2 linked regions of the Cupriavidus metallidurans CH34 genome follow. The protein of the gene in region 2 binds, or shares a complex with, the protein of the main gene of each other region. Links are inferred from orthologs where the notes say so. Each region holds a gene or a part of one and is shown on either strand. Other genes may lie near its edges.

Region 1 (9,360 bases), 1.6 Mb from region 2 along the record:
ACAAGGCTGTGCAGAAGATCAACCCGCAGATCTGATCCCGAATCCTGCGATGCCGCTGGCGGGGCTCACAAGGCCCCGCCATCATGAAACGCCCGCCAGTCGCGTATCCCGCGATGGCGGGCGTTTTGTCGTCAGCGCTCAGGGCGGTCGCGCAAGGGGTCGGGTGTCACCAGTGTCTGGCGCAGCACGCCCGTATCGTCGAACATGAAGTTGAACATCGAGTACCACTGGTCCTCGTGGAGGAAGCGGTAGCTCCAGGCCTCCTGCTTCAGGCGCGGGTAGTACTCGATCGGCTCGCGCGGCGCGCCGAAGTGTTCGAGCACGTCCTTCTTGGTCCAGGCATTGACCTTGGCCTTGTACAGTTCGGTCGTCGTCAGCATCTGGCGGAAGTTCGTCAGCTTGTCATCCCGATCGAAATCGGCCGCGTAAGAATACTCGCCGAGCGGCTGCTTCGAATAGAACCAGCGGGTTGTCCCGTCATCGAGCTTGTAGACATCGGTGGGTTTGCCGAATGCGGCCTGTACGGCGCTCTGCGGTTGGCCGATGAGCTTGAGTCCGGAGTCGACCGGGGCAAGGACGGTGCAGGCGCCCAAGGCGAGGGTGGCCAGGACGGCCCACAGAATTTGAAGCAGATGGCGGCTGCCACGCTGGTAACGGGAGGTCATGGCTTCAGGCTTGGCACATGGTGGATGCGAGTGGCGGCAGTTTAGCCGCACCGGTCGCTTCGTGTGAATGCCACGTTGCTTCTTTCAGATTCGTCTGCCTAGTCGCAACAAACTTCGCCGATCTAGTGGCATCTGGCGACGATCGATGAAGATTGCCGGTCCGGGCGCATCTGCCTTAACATCGCTCGCTTTGCTGGGTAACTGAGGAAGGCGATGGCCTGGATTCGAGGGAACAGATTGCGCGTCTGGATGGCTGCTGCGCTGTTTTGCGCGGCGGCAGCAGCGCAGGCGCAGACTGGCGCGCCAATCCGCCTGGGCATGATCGATGGCCTGTCCGGCCCCTTCGCCAACGCTGGCGAGGCCGTAGTGCGCAACCTGCGTATCGCCATCGAGCGCGTCAACGCTAGCGGCGGCGTCAAGCTCCCCGACGGGCCGCATCCGTTCGAACTGGTTACGTTCGATAGCAAGGGCAATGTCGATGAAAGCCTGATCCAGTTCCGCAGTCTGGTCGACAAGCGCATTCCGTTTGTGCTGCAGGGGAACAGCTCGGCCGTGGCCAGCGCGCTCGTAGGGGCAATCAACCGTCAGAACGCACGCCAGCCCGATGCCCGCGTGCTGTTCCTGAACTATTCGGCCGTTGATCCATCGCTGACCAACGAGAACTGCAGCTTCTGGCATTTCCGTTTTGACGCCAGCGCGGATATGCGAATGCAAGCGTTGACCGAGGCCATCCGAAGCGAGCGTTCGGTGCGCAAGGTCTACCTGATCGACCAGGACTACAGCTTCGGCCATCAGGTGGCGCGTTCGGCGCGTGAAATGCTGGCGACAAAGCGTCCGGATATCCAGATCGTCGGCGACGAGTTCCATCCGATCGGCAAGATCAAGGATTTCGCGCCGTATATCGCCAAGATCAAGGCGAGCGGCGCCGACGCGGTGATCACCGGCAACTGGGGCAATGATCTGACGCTGATGGTGAAGGCCGCGCGCGAGGGTGGCCTGAATGCGCGCTTCTACACGTTTTATGGCAACGGGCTCGGTGCGCCGGCAGCGATGGGTGACGCGGGTGTGGGCCGGGTGCTGGCCGTGGCGGAATGGCACCCGAACGTAGGCGGGGCGGCATCCGATGCGTTCTACCAGTCGTTCCGGGCGCGCTATCCGGATCCCAGGGATGACTATGTGCATCTACGCATGCAGATGATGGTGGAGATGCTGGCGCGGGCTATCGAGCGCGCTGGTTCTACCGACGCCGTAGCCGTGGGCTACGCGCTCGAGGACATGCGTTTCACCAACGCGTTTCACGAGGCCACCGTGCGGGCGGAAGACCACCAGGTCCTCCAGCCGCTTTATGTCTCGGTCATGGCGAAGCGGGGTGGCGATGTCCGCTTCGACAATGAAGGCTCCGGCTACGGATTCCGCACGATAAAGAAGCTCAAGACCGCCCAGACCACACTGCCGACCACGTGCCGTATGGAGCGCCCGCCGCGCAATTGAAGCGGGCCCCGCCACGGACTTCGCCACAGGCGGGAATTCGGCTATAATGCGCGGCTGTCGTCCTCAAGCCACCCGGCTGGATGGCGACAGATGCCTCAAGTCATTCAGGCACGACGCAGGTGGCGCATCCCGCGCTGCAGCGTTCGCAAGTGAAAGGAAATCATCATGGCAACTGCCAATATCAACAAGTCCGAGATCATCGCGAAGTTCGCTCGCGGCACCAACGACACGGGCAGCCCCGAAGTTCAGGTCGCTCTGTTGACGACCCGTATCAACGAACTGACCCCGCACTTCAAGGCCAACATGAAGGATCACCACAGCCGCCGCGGTCTGCTGCGCATGGTGAGCCGTCGCCGTCGCCTGCTGGACTACCTCAAGGCCAGCGATGCCGATCGTTACCGCGCCCTGATCGAAGCCCTGGGCCTGCGTAAGTAAGGTCTGCGGATGGCAGCACGAATCCTGCGGAAGTTGCACGCGCACGATTTCACGTGAGGCCGCAATGCCTGCGTCAGCACTGCTGAGGCAGGCATTTTGCTTTTCTGGTCCAGTGATTGATGCGCTGGGCCAAGGTTGATAGTGATGTTTGCTTCACTCGAAAGTCGGGCGTTGATGCCCGGCGCCGTTGCGCCAAGTCGCGCGACGGAGTAAGTTACCTCGCTCTTTATCGCGCATTTTTGCGCATTGACACTGGAGTCGGCACCAAGGAAACGGGGTTTTGTGTCATTCCATCGCGGGTTGCATCGTCCACGTGCCTTCACGGACGGTGGCGCGATGGAATGGCATAGCACTTCCCTGGGACTGCGGACCGGATTACCTCCGGCAGTTCGCCTGCCGCTGCGAGCGCAGGCGTCGCCGATCGTGCATGTGTGCGGCCGGCAAGCATGAAATCAAGGAACGCTCATGACCATGTTCAACAAGATCGTCAAGGAATTCCAGTGGGGCCAGCACACGGTCCGCATGGAAACCGGCGAAATCGCGCGCCAGGCATCTGGCGCCGTGATCGTCGACGTGGAAGACACCGTGGTGCTGGCCACCGTGGTGGCAGCCAAGAGCCCGAAGGCGGGTCAGGACTTCTTCCCGCTGACCGTCGACTACATCGAGAAGACCTACGCTGCTGGCAAGATCCCCGGTGGCTTCTTCAAGCGTGAAGGCCGTCCGTCGGAAAACGAGACGCTGACCTCGCGCCTGATCGACCGTCCGCTGCGTCCGCTGTTCCCGGAAGGTTTCTACAACGACGTGCAGGTGGTGATCCACGTGCTGTCGATCAACCCGGAAATCCCGGCTGACATCCCCGCGCTGATCGCTTCGTCGGCTGCGCTGGCCGTTTCGGGTATCCCGTTCAACGGTCCGGTTGGCGCTGCCCGCGTCGGCTACAAGGACGGCCAGTACCTGCTGAACCCGACCCGCGCGCAAATCGCCGCGTCGGATCTGGACCTGGTGGTCGCCGGTACCGAACGTGCCGTGCTGATGGTGGAATCGGAAGCCCACCAACTGTCGGAAGACGTGATGCTCGGCGCCGTGGTGTACGGTCACGAGCAAATGCAGATCGCGATCAACGCAATCCACGACCTGGTGCGCGAAGGCGGCAAGCCCGAGTGGGACTGGGCTCCGGCTCCGAAGAATGAAGCGCTGATCGCCAAGGTTAGCGAGATTGGCCTGCCGCTGCTGCAGCAAGCCTACCAACTGCGTCAGAAGTCGGCGCGCAGCACCAAGCTCAAGGAAATCTACGCAACGGTGCAGGCCCAACTGGCCGAGGCCGGCGTGGAAGCCGACAAGGTGGAAGTGGGCAACGTCCTGTTCGACCTCGAGGCGAAGATCGTGCGCGGCCAGATCCTGGCTGGCGAGCCGCGTATCGACGGCCGCGACACGCGCACCGTGCGCCCGATCGAAATCCGTTCGTCGGTGCTGCCGCGCGCGCACGGCTCGGCGCTGTTCACCCGTGGTGAAACGCAGGCACTCGTGGTGGCCACGCTCGGCACCAAGAGCGATGAGCAGATCATCGACGCACTGGCCGGCGAGTACCGCGATCGCTTCATGCTCCACTACAACATGCCTCCGTTCGCCACCGGCGAAACGGGTCGCGTTGGTAGCCCGAAGCGTCGTGAAATCGGTCACGGCCGTCTGGCCAAGCGCGCGCTGATCCCGGTGCTGCCGAAGGACGACGAGTTCGCGTACACGATCCGTCTGGTGTCGGAAATCACCGAATCGAACGGTTCGTCGTCGATGGCTTCGGTCTGCGGCGGCTGCCTGGCGCTGATGGATGCTGGCGTTCCGGTGAAGGCGCACGTGGCCGGCGTGGCCATGGGCCTGATCCTGGAGGGCAACAAGTTTGCCGTGCTGACCGACATCCTCGGTGACGAGGATCACCTCGGCGACATGGACTTCAAGGTGGCCGGTACCGACGCGGGCATTACCGCGCTGCAGATGGACATCAAGGTCCAGGGCATCACCAAGGAAATCATGCAGGTGGCGCTGGCCCAGGCCCGCGAAGGCCGCATGCACATCCTCGGCGCGATGCAAGGCGCAATGGGTCACGCTCGCACCGAACTGTCGGCGCACGCTCCGCGCATGATCACGATGAAGATCCATCCGGACAAGATCCGCGAAGTGATCGGCAAGGGCGGCTCGACGATCCAAGCACTGACCAAGGAAACCGGCACGACCATCGACATCCAGGAAGACGGCACGATCACGATCGCGTCGACGTCGACCGACGGCATGGCCGAAGCCAAGCGCCGCATCGAAGGCATCACCGCGGAAGCCGAAGTGGGCAAGATCTACGCCGGTACCGTGCTGAAGCTGCTGGACTTTGGCGCCATCGTCAACATCCTGCCGGGCAAGGACGGTCTGCTGCATATCTCCGAGATCGTCAACGAGCGCGTCAAGGACATCAAGGACTGGCTCAAGGAAGGCCAACAGGTTCGCGTCAAGCTGATCCAGGCCGATGAAAAGGGTCGTCTGCGTCTGTCCCTGAAGGCAGCGCTGGCCGAAGAGGGCGGCAGCATCAGCCCGATCGCGCAAGGCGATGCACCGGCCGCGGCACCTGCCGCCCCGGCATCGCCCGATCAGCAGCAGTAAGCTGACGGCGAACGCGGTCACCGCGTAGCACCCATGAAAGCGGCTGGCGATGTCCAGCCGCTTTTTTGTTTACACTGCCGGTCAGTTCGCTATCCGGTTCGCCTGCGACACGTGCGTCAGCAACGCCATCGCGCGCGATGCAATCCAAGACATTAATGAGGAGTCATCATGAAAGCCATCGAGATCCGTGAATACGGCGCCCCCGAAGTCCTGCAGGAAACGCAGCGTCCCGATCCGGAGCCGAAGGCCGGTGAAATCCTGATTCGTGTGGCGGCTGCTGGCATCAACCGTCCCGATGTGTTCCAGCGCACCGGCAACTATCCGGTGCCGCCCGGTGCGTCGGATCTTCCTGGTCTCGAGGTCGCAGGTGTGGTCGTTGGGGGAGACCTTTCGCATCCCGCCAATCGCTTCGGCCTGAAAGCTGGCGACCGTGTCTGCGCGTTGGTGCAGGGCGGTGGTTACGCCGAGCTGTGCACGGCGCCGATCGAGCAATGCCTGCCGGTACCCGAGGGCCTCACCGATATCGAAGCGGCTGCGCTACCCGAGACGTTCTTCACGGTGTGGAGCAACGTGTTCGATCGTGGTCAGCTTGGCAAGGGTCCGCGTGGCGCGGCCGAAACGCTGCTGATCCAGGGTGGGTCTAGCGGCATCGGTACCACGGCAATCCAGATCGCCAAGGCACTTGGCTTCAAGGTCTTCGTGACGGCCGGCAGCGATGACAAGTGCAAGGCGTGCGAGTCGCTCGGCGCGGATCGCGCGATCAACTACAAGACGCAGGATTTCGTGGCCGAAGTGAAGGCGCTGACCGAAGGGAAGGGCGTCGACGTGATCCTCGATATGGTGGCGGGGTCCTATCTCGCGCGTGAACTGTCGTGCATCGCCGATGACGGCCGCATCGTGATCATCGCGCTGCTTGGTGGCGGCAAGGCGGAAATTCCCCTTGGCGACATCCTGCGTCGACGCATTACCATCACCGGTTCCACGCTGCGCCCGCGTCCGGCTTCATTCAAGGGCGCCATTGCGCAGGCGCTGCATCAGAACGTCTGGCCGCTGCTGGCATCGGGCAAGATCAAGCCCGTGATCCACAAGGTGTTCCCCGCAGCACAGGCCGCGGATGCGCATCGCCTGATGGAGTCGAGCGAGCATATCGGCAAGATCGTACTGACCTGGTAAGCCATGCTTCTTGCTGTGGGCCCGTGATCACTGGCGGGTCCGGGATTACCTGCGATTGCCCGCACATGCTGGCGGGCCCCTCCTGACCACGCTACAATAGCCGGTTTGATTTAAAGAGGGGACCCTTGTGAGACAAAAGCTGGTCATCGGCAATTGGAAGATGCATGGCAGCCTGGCCGCCAACGCGGCGCTGCTTGAGGGTATCAAGGCTGCGCCTGCGCGCGCGAAGCTGGCGGTCTGCGCGCCGTTCCCCTATCTTGCCCAGTGCCAGACGCTGTTGTCCGGTTCCCAGGTTGCCTGGGGTGCTCAGGATGTGTCGTCCGAGGCCCGTGGTGCCTTCACCGGTGAAGTAGCTGCCTCGATGCTGGGTGAGTTTGGTTGCGGCTATGCGCTCGTCGGCCATTCAGAGCGTCGTACCTACCATGGTGAAACCGACGCGGTAGTGGCTGCCAAGGCACTGCGCGCGCTGGAATTCGACATTGTTCCGGTGGTCTGTGTTGGAGAGACGCTGGCCGAGCGCGAAGCCGGTCAGACCGAAGCCGTGGTTGGTCGTCAGTTGCAGGCTGTACTCGATGCGTTGTCTATCGAGCAACTGGGTCGCATTGTTCTGGCCTATGAGCCCGTCTGGGCGATCGGTACGGGCAAGACGGCCACGAGCGCGCAGGCCCAGGAAGTTCATGCGGCGCTACGTGCGCGGGTCACGGCGAAGGATGCCGGTGTTGCAGCACGCATGGCCATTCTGTATGGCGGTAGCGTCAAGCCCGACAATGCAGCTGAATTGTTTTCCATGTCCGATATTGACGGGGGGCTTATTGGTGGCGCCTCCCTGAAGGCGGATGATTTCCTCGCGATCGGCAACGCCTGAATGCCGGACGCGACTGTCTGATCAGGCAAGTTCGAAACGACTTTAACCAAATGGCAATCTTCAAGACTTTGTTGGTAATCGTGCAGGTCCTGTCCGCGCTCGGCGTGATTGGTCTTGTTCTGCTGCAGCACGGCAAGGGTGCCGATGTCGGTGCGGCGTTCGGATCGGGCGCCTCTGGCAGTCTGTTCGGCGCTACCGGATCGGCGAACTTCCTGTCACGTACCACGGCCGTTCTGGCGGCACTGTTCTTCTGCTGCACCCTGGGTCTGACGCTGCTGGGCAACTACAAGCCCTCGGCATCCCTGGGCGTGATGGGCGCGGCGCAGCAGTCGGCGCCGGCCGCTGCGGCACCTGCTTCCGCGCCTGCAGCAGCTGCAGCATCGGCCTCCGCGCCGGCGGCTCCGGCCGTGCCGAAGTAATTGCAATAATTGAACAGTGTGTCCACGGATTCCTGATTTTATTTGCAGTTGTGCATTGAACAAATCGGGAATCCTAGTTAGAATGCAGGGCTTGAAACGATTCCCCAGCGACGGGGCGAAAGCCGAAGGACAAACTCCTCGGCAGACGTTCCAGAGGGTATAAAAACCCAGCGCAAGGCAACATTGTTTCTCCCCCAGCCGACGTGGTGAAATTGGTAGACACGCTATCTTGAGGGGGTAGTGGCGAAAGCTGTGCGAGTTCGAGTCTCGCCGTCGGCACCAAACAACTTGATCGGAGTTCGTGTTGCGTATCTTCAAGATGCGTCGACATGTCCTCCGGCAGTCCGCAGGGCGGCGCCGTAGCTATGACGGGATGGCGCTTGGGGTGGGCAACAGGACGCCGCTATAGCTGGTGCTGTTGACAACATTCCAGATAAGGCTGGCCGCATCTTGACTCTCGAAGCCTACTTCCCCGTCCTCATCTTCATCGTCTTTGGCGTCGTGCTCGGTGTGGCACTGATGGCCATCGGTCGAATTCTCGGTCCCTACAAGCCTGACGCAGCGAAGCTGTCGCCGTACGAGTGCGGCTTCGAAGCGTTCGAGGATGCGCGCATGAAGTTCGACGTGCGCTACTACCTCATCGCCATCCTGTTTATCCTGTTCGATCTCGAAACTGCCTTCCTGTTTCCGTGGGGCGTCGCCCTCAAGGACATCGGTTGGCCGGGATTCATCGCCATGGGCGTGTTTCTGCTGGAATTCATCGTGGGCTTCGTCTACATCTGGAAAAAGGGCGCGCTCGATTGGGAGTGATGTGAAATGGCAATCGAAGGCGTTCTCAACGAAGGCTTTGTCACGACGACCGCTGACAAGCTGATCAATTGGACCCGTACGGGTTCCCTGTGGCCCATGACGTTCGGTCTGGCCTGCTGTGCAGTGGAAATGATGCACGCCGGCGCCGCGCGTTACGACATGGACCGTTTCGGTGTGATTTTCCGCCCGTCGCCGCGTCAGTCCGACGTGATGATCGTGGCAGGCACGCTGTGCAACAAGATGGCCCCCGCGCTGCGCAAGGTGTACGACCAGATGGCCGAACCGCGCTGGGTGATCTCGATGGGGTCGTGCGCCAACGGCGGCGGCTACTATCACTACTCATATTCGGTGGTGCGTGGCTGCGACCGCATCGTGCCGGTCGACATCTATGTTCCGGGCTGCCCGCCGACGGCGGAAGCGCTGATCTACGGCGTGATCCAGCTCCAGAACAAGATCAAGCGTACCAATACTATCGCGCGCAAGGGCTGATATGGCGAACCTGGATACCCTCAAGGCTGCGCTCGAAAAGGTCCTCGGCAAGCGCGTGCAGAACCTGATCGAGGCCACCGGCGAACTGACGCTGATCGTCAAGGCCGCCGACTATCTCGAAGTCGCGCGTCTGCTGCGTGACGATCCCTCGCTGCGTTTCGAACAGCTACTCGACCTGTGCGGCGTGGACTATTCCGACTACGCCGAAGGCGCCTGGGACGGCCTGCGCTTTGCCGCTGTCTCGCAGCTGCTGTCGGTAACGCACAACTGGCGTCTGCGTCTGCGCGTGTTCGCGCCGGACGATGATTTCCCGGTGCTGCCGTCGGTCATCAACGTCTGGAACTCGGTGAACTGGTTCGAGCGCGAAGCG
Region 2 (10,041 bases):
CCGTCGAGGCGTTACCTGGAGATTTGGCGGAACAGCTACTGGGAACGGCCGAGAAGGCCTCAGTGGATGCAGATGCTGCGGAGCAGGGGCAGGCGGAAGGCCTTTAGTCTCTCAGATTCGGACGCGTTCTCGGAGCGTCCACAAGGCTGTAGATCAGCCGCCGGAGGAAGGCGGCGAAAGTTACAACATTTGCCTACGGCACGTCCAGCTTGTGGCGCTGCGCGGAACCGGCGCAGCGCCTGAGTGACAGTCGAAACGGCTTACTGACGATCTTCGGGCGTCAATTCGCGCACGTGAACTTCGATGCCGCCGAAGCGGGCAGCCACCCAGTTGTATGCCTTGCAACCGAGCCAGAGCAGTCCGAATCCGATCAACGCGTTGAGGATCAGGGCCGTGAAGACGGTGATGCCGGGCAGGTCGCCGTAGCGAATGAAGGCGACGAACAGGCCCATGGCGACGATCGGTACGGAAAAGCACAGGTAGACCAGCACCAGCGCGCGAGCGGTTTTGACAGGGTGGAGGTACGCGATCTCCTGGTTCATGACGACAGACACAATATTCGGGGATTCGGATTTTCGTGCTGCAAGTGTAGCGATTGGGGCTTGCGACGCCTAGTCTGCCCCTCTTGTGGGTGGGCAATTCGGATGGCGGGGCGCGGCTTTTGCCGCCGAATGCGGCACAAAAACGACACCCGTCGCAGGACGTTGCCGTACCGCTGCGCTTAGATCAATCCGTCGAAAAGCATGATTTCGACGCTTTCCCCCGCTTCCACGGTGCCTTGTTCATGCGCGAGCACGATAAAGCAGTTGGCTTCGCTCATGGACCGCAACACCCCTGAGCCCTGCTGGCCTGTGACGCGGACTTCCAGCGTGCCATCGGCACCGGGGGCGAGAATGCCTCGCTGGTATTCGGTACGGCCCGGTTTCTTGCGAATGGTTCCGGCGCTGCGCACGCGCATCAGCGGGAGTGGGGCGACCTTGGCACCCATCAATCGATGCAGCGCTGCCCGCACGAAATGGTAGAACGTGACCATCACGGCCACCGGATTGCCTGGCAGGCCGAACAACAGTGCTTCGCGGCCATTCGACGTGATGCGTCCAAATGCCATCGGGCGGCCGGGGCGCATTGCGATCTTCCAGAAGGTGACGTCGCCCAGTTGCGCCATGATCTGCTTGGTGTAGTCCGCTTCTCCGACGGAAACGCCGCCTGACGTGATGATCGCGTCGGCATTCTCGCAAGCGCTGCGGAACGCGGCTTCCAGTGCTTCCGGGTCGTCCCGGACCACGCCCATGTCGATCAGGTCGACATTGAGACGGCGCAGCATACCGTGCAGCGTGTAGCGGTTCGAGTCGTAGACGCAGCCCGGGTCCAGTACCTCGCCGATCGAGCGGAGCTCGTCGCCGGTGGAGAAGAAGGCCACGCGCAGGCGACGGCGCACTTTGACTTCGGCCACACCAAGCGAGGCCAGCAGGCCGATATCCGCTGGCTGAAGGATGCGGCCCGCAGCAAGCGCGGCCTGCCCGCTGGCCAGATCCTCGCCACGCAGCCGGCGGTTGTCGCCGGCGCGCACGGCATCAGCCGCGAAACGGATCTGGTTGCCACCGGCCTGGATCTCAACAAATTCCTGAGGCACCACCGTATCGCAACCGTCGGGCATGACCGCGCCGGTCATGATCCGCACGGCTTGCCCCGGGCCTGCCGGGCTACCAAGCGCATTGCCGGCGTAGGCCGTACCGATGACCTGAAGCACCACGTCGCTCCCGGCGTCGGCCAGCGCCGCGCTGCTGAACGCGTAGCCGTCCATCGCGGAGTTGTCATGCGCCGGCACGTCGATCGACGAGATCACATCCTCGGCCAGCACGCGATCGAGTGCGGTGCGGATCGCCAGTTGTTCGATGCCGCCAACAGGCTCGATCACATCGCCAATGATGGCGTTGGCCTTCGCCACGGGCAGGGCGGAGGGGTCGTAGTCTGACAGGCAGGAGATGACGGATTGAAGCGAAGGCATGGCGTAGTCTGGTGGCGCGCGTGACAGTCTGAACAGAAACAGTGGACGGCGCGCGTGTACTCGGAAGGCGAGGTCTTGAGCGTAGGCTGGAAGTCTAACCCGCGCGCTTCTCGCTTTCGTGCATGTGCAGTTCGTCGAGCGTGTTGATATTGGCGAAGGCCGCGGCATCGTCGAACGGCACTTCCACCAGCCGATGGCTGGCCGCCCAGGTCTCGATCTTGCGGCCGCCACCGTTCAGATAGGCGACCAGGCTGTCGATGGCCGAGGCCGGCATCAGGCAGAACACGGGCTGGGTCTGGCGCCGGCCGTCGGCGTCGATCGTGACCGGAATCGCCAGTTCGGCGTCCTCGGTCTCGATGGCCTGGGCCAGCCGTTGCACCAGATCCGTGGGCAGGAATGGCGAATCGCAAGGCGCCGTCACCATCCAGCCGGTCTGGCATTGCTCGAGCCCTGCCAGCATGCCGGCCAGGGGACCTGCGAAGTCGGGCACGGAGTCGGTGACGACCGGCACACCGAACGATTCATAGGCGGCAAGGTTGCGATTGGCGTTGATCAGCACCGCGCCGGTCTGCGCGGAAAGGCGCATCAGCGTGTGCATGGCCATCGGCACGCCGCGAAGCGGTTGCAGGCCCTTGTCCGTGCCGCCCATGCGGCTGCCTCGGCCGCCGGCCAGGATCAGGCCGGTTATGTCGTCGCGTGAAATCATGGATCTCGAGGATTGGGGCGCGGCGCCCGGAAGGGCATCACCCGCCGATATAGGACATCTCGATCTTGCGCTCGGCGCGTGCCGCGCGAATTGCCGGATCGCTGCGCTGTTCGGAATAGTTGTCGGTGCGGCCTTGCCAGACCTGGGCGATTGCGTTGGCGATCTCCAGGTCGCTGTGCCCACCGCGCAGCAGGGCGCGCAGGTCGTAGCCCTCGGTGGCGAACAGGCACAGATAGAGCCGACCTTCGGTCGACAGCCGGATGCGGCTGCAGTCTCCGCAGAAGGCCTGCGTGACGCTCGAAATCACGCCGATCTCGCCGCCGCCATCCCGGTAGCGCCAACGCTCTGCGGTCTCGCCCGAGTAATTGGCGGCCACAGCGTCCAGCGGAAACACTTCGTCGATCCGGCGCACGACTTCGGCCGATGGCAGAACTTCGCCCATCTGCCAGTGGTTGCTGGCGCCCACGTCCATGAACTCGATGAAGCGCATGATGATGCCGCTGCCGCGGAAGTGGCGCGCCAACGGCACAATTTCGCCGTCGTTGGTGCCACGCTTGACCACCATGTTGACCTTGATCGGCGCCAGCCCGACGGCTTGCGCCACTTCGATGCCGTGGAGCACGTCGCGCACGGCATAGTCGACGTCGTTCATCTTGCGGAAGATCGCGTCGTCAATGGCATCAAGGCTCACGCTGATGCGGGACAGTCCGGCGTCGCGCAATGACTGCGCCTTGCGTGCGAGCAGTGATGCGTTGGTGGTCAGCGTCAGGTCCAGCGGCTTGCCCGATACGGTTTCGATGCGCGCGAGCATTTCCACGAGTCGCTCGATGTTCTTGCGCAGTAGCGGTTCGCCGCCGGTCAAACGAATCTTCTCCACACCCTGCGAGACGAAAATGCGCGCGGTGCGCTCGATCTCTTCGAAGCTCAGCAACTCGGAGTGGGGCAGGAACGTGTAGTCCTTGTCGAACACTTCCTTCGGCATGCAGTACACGCAGCGGAAGTTGCAGCGGTCAGTGACCGAGATACGCAGGTCATGCAGCGGCCGGCCGCGTGTATCGGCGACGAGTCCGTTCGGCGCAACCAGGTGCGAAGGAATGCTCGGCACCATCGAACGGTATCGATGGTCGCGCAGGTCGAGAATGGGGATGACGGTATCGGTCATGGCCAGGGTGAGGACGGAGGCTCTTCGGCGCGCGGGCGCCAGGGAGGCCTTTCTGTCAGCCATTCTAGCCGAGCGGCATCGGGCATCGTGGATGACATTATTGCCATAGGGTCACAGTTTGCCCGAGGCAGCTGCAATACAGCTTGCGGCATTGCAGCAAGTCAATCAATCCGCAAACAAAAAAAGGGGACGGCTTCTGGCCGTCCCCTTTCCCCTTGCCGGCGCGCGGTCAGCGCGCGAGGCAATTACTGCTGTTGCTGCTGTTGCTGTGCAGCGGCTTGCTGTACGCCACCGGTCTCGACCAGAACCATCGGGCCTTCCGGCAGCGGCGGTAGCGGCTTGCGCTCACGCGGCACGCGCGGTGCCGGCACGATCTGCGAAGCGGCTTCCTGTGCGGCGCGGTGCTTGTCGCCGTCCGTACGGACCCACTCCAGGCCAGCCGCAGCCAGCATCGGCTCCAGGTTCTCGGCGCTTGGCGCGGCGGTCACCTGCGTTGCGGCCGATACGACTGCCACGGTTTCCACCACGGCTGCAACCGGGGCTGCAACCGGGGCTGCAACCGGGGCTGCAACCGGGGCTGCAACCGGGGCCGGCGCGACGTCCGGCGTGGCGATGACAGGTTCCGAAATCACCGGAGCAGCTGCCACGGGAGCGGCTACCACCGGCGCAGTCTCGACCGGAGCGGGCGTCACTACCGGCGCCGCTTGCGGCTCGGCCACGGCTGCGAAGACGGGCTCGGATGCCACCGGGGCTACCGGAGCGACCGGTGCTGCTGGGGCCACTTCCGCCGGCGTCACCGCCACGGCCGTTTCGACAGCCTTGACGCTTTCATCGGCCTCGGCAACAGCGGGCTGGAAGCCAGTCGACTCAGATTCCGATTCCGTCACGCCTGCGCTGACTTCGGCCAGATTGGCTTCGTCGCCGTCAATACCTTCGGCATTTTGCGCAGTGTCATCACGGTCGCGGCGATAGCGGTTGCGGCCGCGACGATTGCGGCGACGGCGTTCTTCGCCTTCACCGGTCTCGGCACCTTCCACGCCAGCCGGCAGTTCTGTGGTGTCTGCTTCCGTGGTCACGGCGACCATTGCGGCGGCTGCGGCGGCTGCGGCGGCTGCGGCGACTGGCGCTACCTGGGCGGCGCCGACGGCCAACTGCGGCGCTTCGGTGCTCAGTGCCTCATCGGTCTCGCGGGCCTCATTGCGCTCGCGTTGACGCTCGCGCTGACGCTCGCGGCGTTCCTGGCTGCGCTCGCGGCGGCCTTCCTGGCGTGCCTCGGCACGTTCCGGCTGGGCGATTGCCGGGGTGGCCTGGCCTTCGCGAGGCGCGCGTGCAGGGCGTTCGCCACGTTGCTCACGCGGCTCACGCTGCTCACGTTGTTCGCCGCGTTGCTGCTCGCTGCGTTCACCACGCTGGCCACGACCCTGACGGTCACCGCGCTGTTCGCCACGCTCGCCGCGCTGGCCACGGCCCTCGCGACCTTCACGACCTTCGCGTCCCTCACGGCCTTCACCACGGCCTTCGCCGCGTTGACCGCGCTCGCGGCGGCCTTCACCACCGCGCGACGGGGTTTCGGCTGCCGGCTTTGCCGGTGCCTCGGGCGGCGTGGCCGGCTTGGCGCCGAACAGGCCCTTGAGCCAGGCAATGAAACCGCCGCTGGCCACCGGCTGGGTTGCCGGTGCGGGGCGCGCCGCAGGCGCCTCCGGGCGCACGCGCTCAGGGCGCGGCACCGAAACCGGAGCCGGCGCGTCGGGCGTGATGCCCTTGACGGCCGCTTCCTGACGCGGACGCGTTTCTTCCTTCTTGCGGCTGCTGTAGCTCGTGTCGGCCTCGAGTTCCTTGGCGGCAGCCTCGGCCATGCGGTAGCTGGCGGTCGATTCTTCCAGGCGCGGATCGTCGTGGCGCAGGCGCTCGAGCTTGTAATGCGGCGTTTCGAGGTGCTTGTTCGGGATCAGCAGCACGTTGACCTTGAAGCGCAACTCGATCAGGTTGATTTCCTGACGCTTTTCGTTCAGCAGGAAAGCGGCCACTTCCACCGGCACCTGGCAGTGGATGGCGGCCGTGTTTTCCTTCATCGCCTCTTCCTGGATGATGCGCAGCACCTGCAGGGCGGACGATTCGGTATCGCGGATGTGGCCCGTGCCGTTGCAGCGCGGGCAGGTGATATGCGAGCCTTCGGACAGGGACGGACGCAGGCGCTGGCGCGACAGCTCCATCAGGCCGAAACGACTGATCTTGCCCATCTGCACGCGGGCGCGGTCGTGGCGCAGCGCATCCTTCAGGCGCGTTTCCACATCCTTCTGGGCCTTGCCGGACTCCATGTCGATGAAGTCGATCACGATCAGGCCGCCAAGGTCGCGCAGGCGCAGCTGGCGGGCGATTTCGTCGGCCGCTTCCAGGTTGGTGCGCAGCGCGGTTTCCTCGATGTCCGCACCCTTGGTGGCGCGGGCCGAGTTCACGTCGACGGAAACGAGGGCTTCGGTGTGGTCGATCACGATGGCACCACCCGACGGCAGCATCACCATGCGGGAGTAGGCCGATTCGATCTGGTGCTCGATCTGGAAGCGCGAGAAGAGCGGCACGTCGTCGCGGTACTTCTTCACGCGACTCATGTTGTCCGGCATGACCACGCTCATGAAGGCGCGGGCCTGCTCATAAATCTCGTCGGTATCGATCAGGATTTCGCCGATATCGGGCTGGAAGTAGTCGCGGATCGCGCGGATCACGAGGCTGGATTCCAGATAGATCAGCAGCGGGGCCTTGTTGTCGCCGGCGGCGCCGTCGATGGCCTTCCACAGCTGCAACAGGTAGTTCAGGTCCCACTGCAGTTCTTCGGCGGCACGGCCGATACCGGCGGTGCGCGCGATGATGCTCATGCCTTCCGGCACCTGGAGCTGCGCCATCGTCTCGCGCAGTTCCTGGCGGTCTTCGCCCTCGATGCGGCGCGAAACGCCACCACCGCGCGGGTTGTTCGGCATCAGCACCAGGTAGCGGCCGGCAAGCGAGATGAACGTGGTCAGGGCTGCGCCCTTGTTGCCGCGCTCTTCCTTCTCAACCTGGACGATCAGTTCCTGGCCTTCGTGCAGGGCGTCCTGGATGCGCGCGTTGCGCACGTCCACGCCGTCCTTGAAGAAGGCGCGCGCCACTTCCTTGAACGGCAGGAAGCCATGGCGCTCTTCGCCGTAGTTGACGAAGCACGCTTCCAGCGAGGGTTCGATCCGGGTGATGACACCCTTGTAGATGTTGCCTTTGCGCTGTTCGCGCCCGGCAGTTTCGATGTCGATGTCGATCAGTTTCTGACCATCGACGATGGCGACGCGCAGTTCTTCCTGTTGCGTCGCGTTAAACAGCATGCGTTTCATCGCAATACCTCACTCCAGTGCCGCGGGTGCCAAATGTCATGAATCGGCCATGCCCGCAACGGTCCAGGGAGCACGCGAGGAAAGTGAGCGAGGGTGGGAGAATTGCCAAAGACGCCAGCGCGCGCAAAAACGCGGCCGGCTGGGCGCGGGTGAAAGGAGAAGCTGTCGGCGAATTGGCCGTCCCTGTGGACGGGCAGTCAGTTGGGTCGGGAGAGCAATGCAATATTGCTCCTGATACAGCGACCTCTGGCGGATACCGGCTGGCCGGGGGCGGGGGGACGTGTACGCCGTGCCGGCGGCACAGGCTTTCGTTTCCCCTCGCAGCCGGGCCGGGGTGGCCAAGACGCGTCAAAGAGCAAGTTATCCGGACGCGGCGTGCGCATGCCGATACCAATCCGACCTGTGTGCTGGCGGGCGCGCCACTGCTTCTTGGCGTTCTACGTCAGGGCGCCAGACGATCCGGGTGTTATGAACCACGCCGGATCGCGGCCGATTTGCAGGTCGGTTGGCAGGCTGGCCTGCCGGGCCGGCACCGATTCCCGGTGCGGGCGGTCTTCTCTCACCGATGTGGATGCCCGATGGCGGGCATCCACATTGAATTCTTTTCTACCTGAACACTCAGTTTCCACGTGTCGACCGGTTCGATGCCGAAGTTACCTCTGGGCAACTTCCTGCGTGCCGGCGCGGCGCGTGCGTGCTGCTGATTGCCACCATTCGCCTGTCCGGCGCTTGCGGGGTACGCAATAAGCGGGGGACGGGCCGGGTCGATGGCAACCCGAAGTGTAAAATGCGAAATCTTGCGCGGATACTGGTGGGACTACCCAATTCAATCTGTTGGGTGTCCCGCATGTTCCTGCCCGATGCGCCGCGAAAAATGGCTGGCAAATCCGGGCAGGTTTTCAGGGCTCGCGCCAAACCTCGCTTACACAGGTCGTGCGTTTCCGGTCTTTGGCCGGTAACGGCCGGGAAATTATATTGAAAATGAATGAGTTACGCCATCAAATTGCAACGGAGCCGCAATCGCGCCCCAGCGGGCTCCAAGTGGCGTACGTGACAGTCGACGAAAGTTCGGAAGGGCAGCGCATCGACAACTTCCTGTTGAAGGTGGCCAAGGGCGTGCCCAAAAGCCACATTTATCGCGTGTTGCGCTCGGGCGAAGTGCGCGTCAACAAAGGTCGGGTCGACGCCACTTATCGGCTGCAGAACGGGGATGTGGTGCGTATCCCGCCGATGCGCGTGGCGGAGAAGGCTGCCCCGACCGGTGGTTTCGTGCCCGCCGGCGAGTTTCCTGTGCTTTTTGAGGATGCCGCGCTGCTCGTGATCGACAAGCCGGCCGGCGTGGCCGTGCATGGCGGGTCTGGGGTGGCCTTCGGTGTGATCGAACAGCTACGCCGCGCCAGGCCGGAGGCGAAGTTCCTCGAGCTGGTCCACCGGCTCGATCGGGAAACGTCCGGAATTTTGGTGCTGGCGAAGAAGCGTTCCGTGCTGGTGCACCTGCACGAGCAGATTCGTGGCAACGGCATGGACAAGCGGTATTTCGCCTGCGTGGCGGGCGAGTTTCCGAACACGCGCCAGCATGTGAAGCTACCTCTATATAAATACAGCACGCCGGACGGCGAACGCCGCGTGCGTGTGCAGGCGGACGGGTTGGCGTCACATACGGTCTTCAATCGCATGGAGGCCTTCGATGGCTACACGTTGCTGGAGGCCGAACTGAAGACCGGGCGGACGCACCAGATTCGCGTGCATCTGCAATCGATTGGCTTCCCGATCGTTGGTGATGATAAATATGGCGATTTTGCGCTCAATAAGGCGCTTTCTCGCAGCGGCACCAAGCCGGGGCTGAAACGCATGTTCCTGCATGCGCACCGGCTCACGCTGACACATCCGGTCACCGGCGCGCCGATGACAGTGTCCGCGCCATTGCCTGCCGAGTGTGTTGAATTTCTGCAACAATTGCGGCAAGGGCGACCAGCGCGCGACGCGGACTGATCCGTACGCACCATCGCTGTTAGCGCTCACACACTTTCAGTATCCAACAAGGACCGCAATGGCCAGGCAGCGCTTCGACCTGATCGTCTTCGACTGGGATGGAACCCTGATGGATTCCACCCCGACCATCGCCAAATGCATACAGCTCGCCAGCCGTGACCTGGGACTGCCAGTGCCGGATGACAGCGCGGCCAGCCATGTAATCGGACTCGGCCTGAAAGACGCGCTCTCGTATGCAGTGCCGACGCTCGATCCCGCCGACTATCCGCGTCTGGCGGAACGCTACCGCTATCACTTCCTGACGCGTGACGCCGAACTGGTGCTGTTTCCGGGCGTGCTCGACATGCTCGAGGCGCTTCACGCCGAGCATTACTTCCTGGGCGTGGCCACCGGCAAGACCCGAGTCGGACTCGAACGTGCCCTGGCGGCAACTGGCATCGGCAAGCTGTTCGATGCTACGCGCTGCGCCGACGAGACGTTCTCGAAGCCGCATCCGGCCATGCTCCACGAACTGACGCGCGAACTTGGCCAGGATATCGGTAGGACCGTGATGATCGGCGACACGACCCACGACCTGCAGATGGCCATCAACGCTGGCGCGCAGGGGCTTGGCGTCACCTACGGCGCGCATCCGGCGGAATCGCTGCGTGAGATGTCGCCTGTGCATTGCGCAACGTCGATTTCCGACCTGCAGGCCTGGCTGCTCGCTCATGCCTGAAGCATCGCTGGAACCGCGGCGCCTTTGCGCGGCAGAGGAACTGGTCGACGGTGGCGCAGGTGTGCGCTTTGCCGTGCGTCTCAACACGCGGGAGAT

Evidence for each region.
Region 1: the proteins of RMET_RS12240 (region 2) and pnp are in contact, whole or in part, in a cryo-EM structure (PDB 9QH0), measured with the Escherichia coli proteins. The link is inferred for Cupriavidus metallidurans CH34 from one-to-one orthologs.

The regions. Positions count from the first base shown.
Region 1 is NC_007973.1:1,004,406-1,013,765, forward strand. The notes cover bases 2,654-5,645. They hold pnp (polyribonucleotide nucleotidyltransferase), read left to right. Parts: upstream 2,654-3,056; coding sequence 3,057-5,234; downstream 5,235-5,645. Other genes in these bases: RMET_RS04645 (NAD(P)H-quinone oxidoreductase), read left to right, coding at 5,403-5,645. In the rest of the region: RMET_RS04620 (2-isopropylmalate synthase), read left to right, coding at 1-35; RMET_RS04625 (hypothetical protein), read right to left, coding at 132-665; RMET_RS04630 (branched-chain amino acid ABC transporter substrate-binding protein), read left to right, coding at 879-2,156; rpsO (30S ribosomal protein S15), read left to right, coding at 2,322-2,591; more of RMET_RS04645, read left to right, coding at 5,646-6,407; tpiA (triose-phosphate isomerase), read left to right, coding at 6,535-7,272; preprotein translocase subunit SecG, read left to right, coding at 7,323-7,691; RMET_RS04665 (NADH-quinone oxidoreductase subunit A), read left to right, coding at 8,142-8,501; RMET_RS04670 (NuoB/complex I 20 kDa subunit family protein), read left to right, coding at 8,508-8,990; RMET_RS04675 (NADH-quinone oxidoreductase subunit C), read left to right, coding at 8,992-9,360. UniProt on the Escherichia coli protein: Involved in mRNA degradation. Catalyzes the phosphorolysis of single-stranded polyribonucleotides processively in the 3'- to 5'-direction. Also involved, along with RNase II, in tRNA processing.
Region 2 is NC_007973.1:2,646,097-2,656,137, reverse strand. Bases 3,922-7,594 are described here. They hold RMET_RS12240 (Rne/Rng family ribonuclease), read right to left. Parts: upstream 7,236-7,594; coding sequence 4,122-7,235; downstream 3,922-4,121. Outside these bases: RMET_RS12265 (DNA recombination protein RmuC), read left to right, coding at 1-107; RMET_RS12260 (hypothetical protein), read right to left, coding at 261-542; molybdopterin molybdotransferase MoeA, read right to left, coding at 722-2,008; molybdenum cofactor guanylyltransferase MobA, read right to left, coding at 2,103-2,714; GTP 3',8-cyclase MoaA, read right to left, coding at 2,752-3,876; RMET_RS12235 (RluA family pseudouridine synthase), read left to right, coding at 8,217-9,227; RMET_RS12230 (HAD-IA family hydrolase), read left to right, coding at 9,286-9,945; RMET_RS12225 (Rieske (2Fe-2S) protein), read left to right, coding at 9,938-10,041. UniProt on the Escherichia coli protein: Endoribonuclease that plays a central role in RNA processing and decay. Required for the maturation of 5S and 16S rRNAs and the majority of tRNAs. Also involved in the degradation of most mRNAs.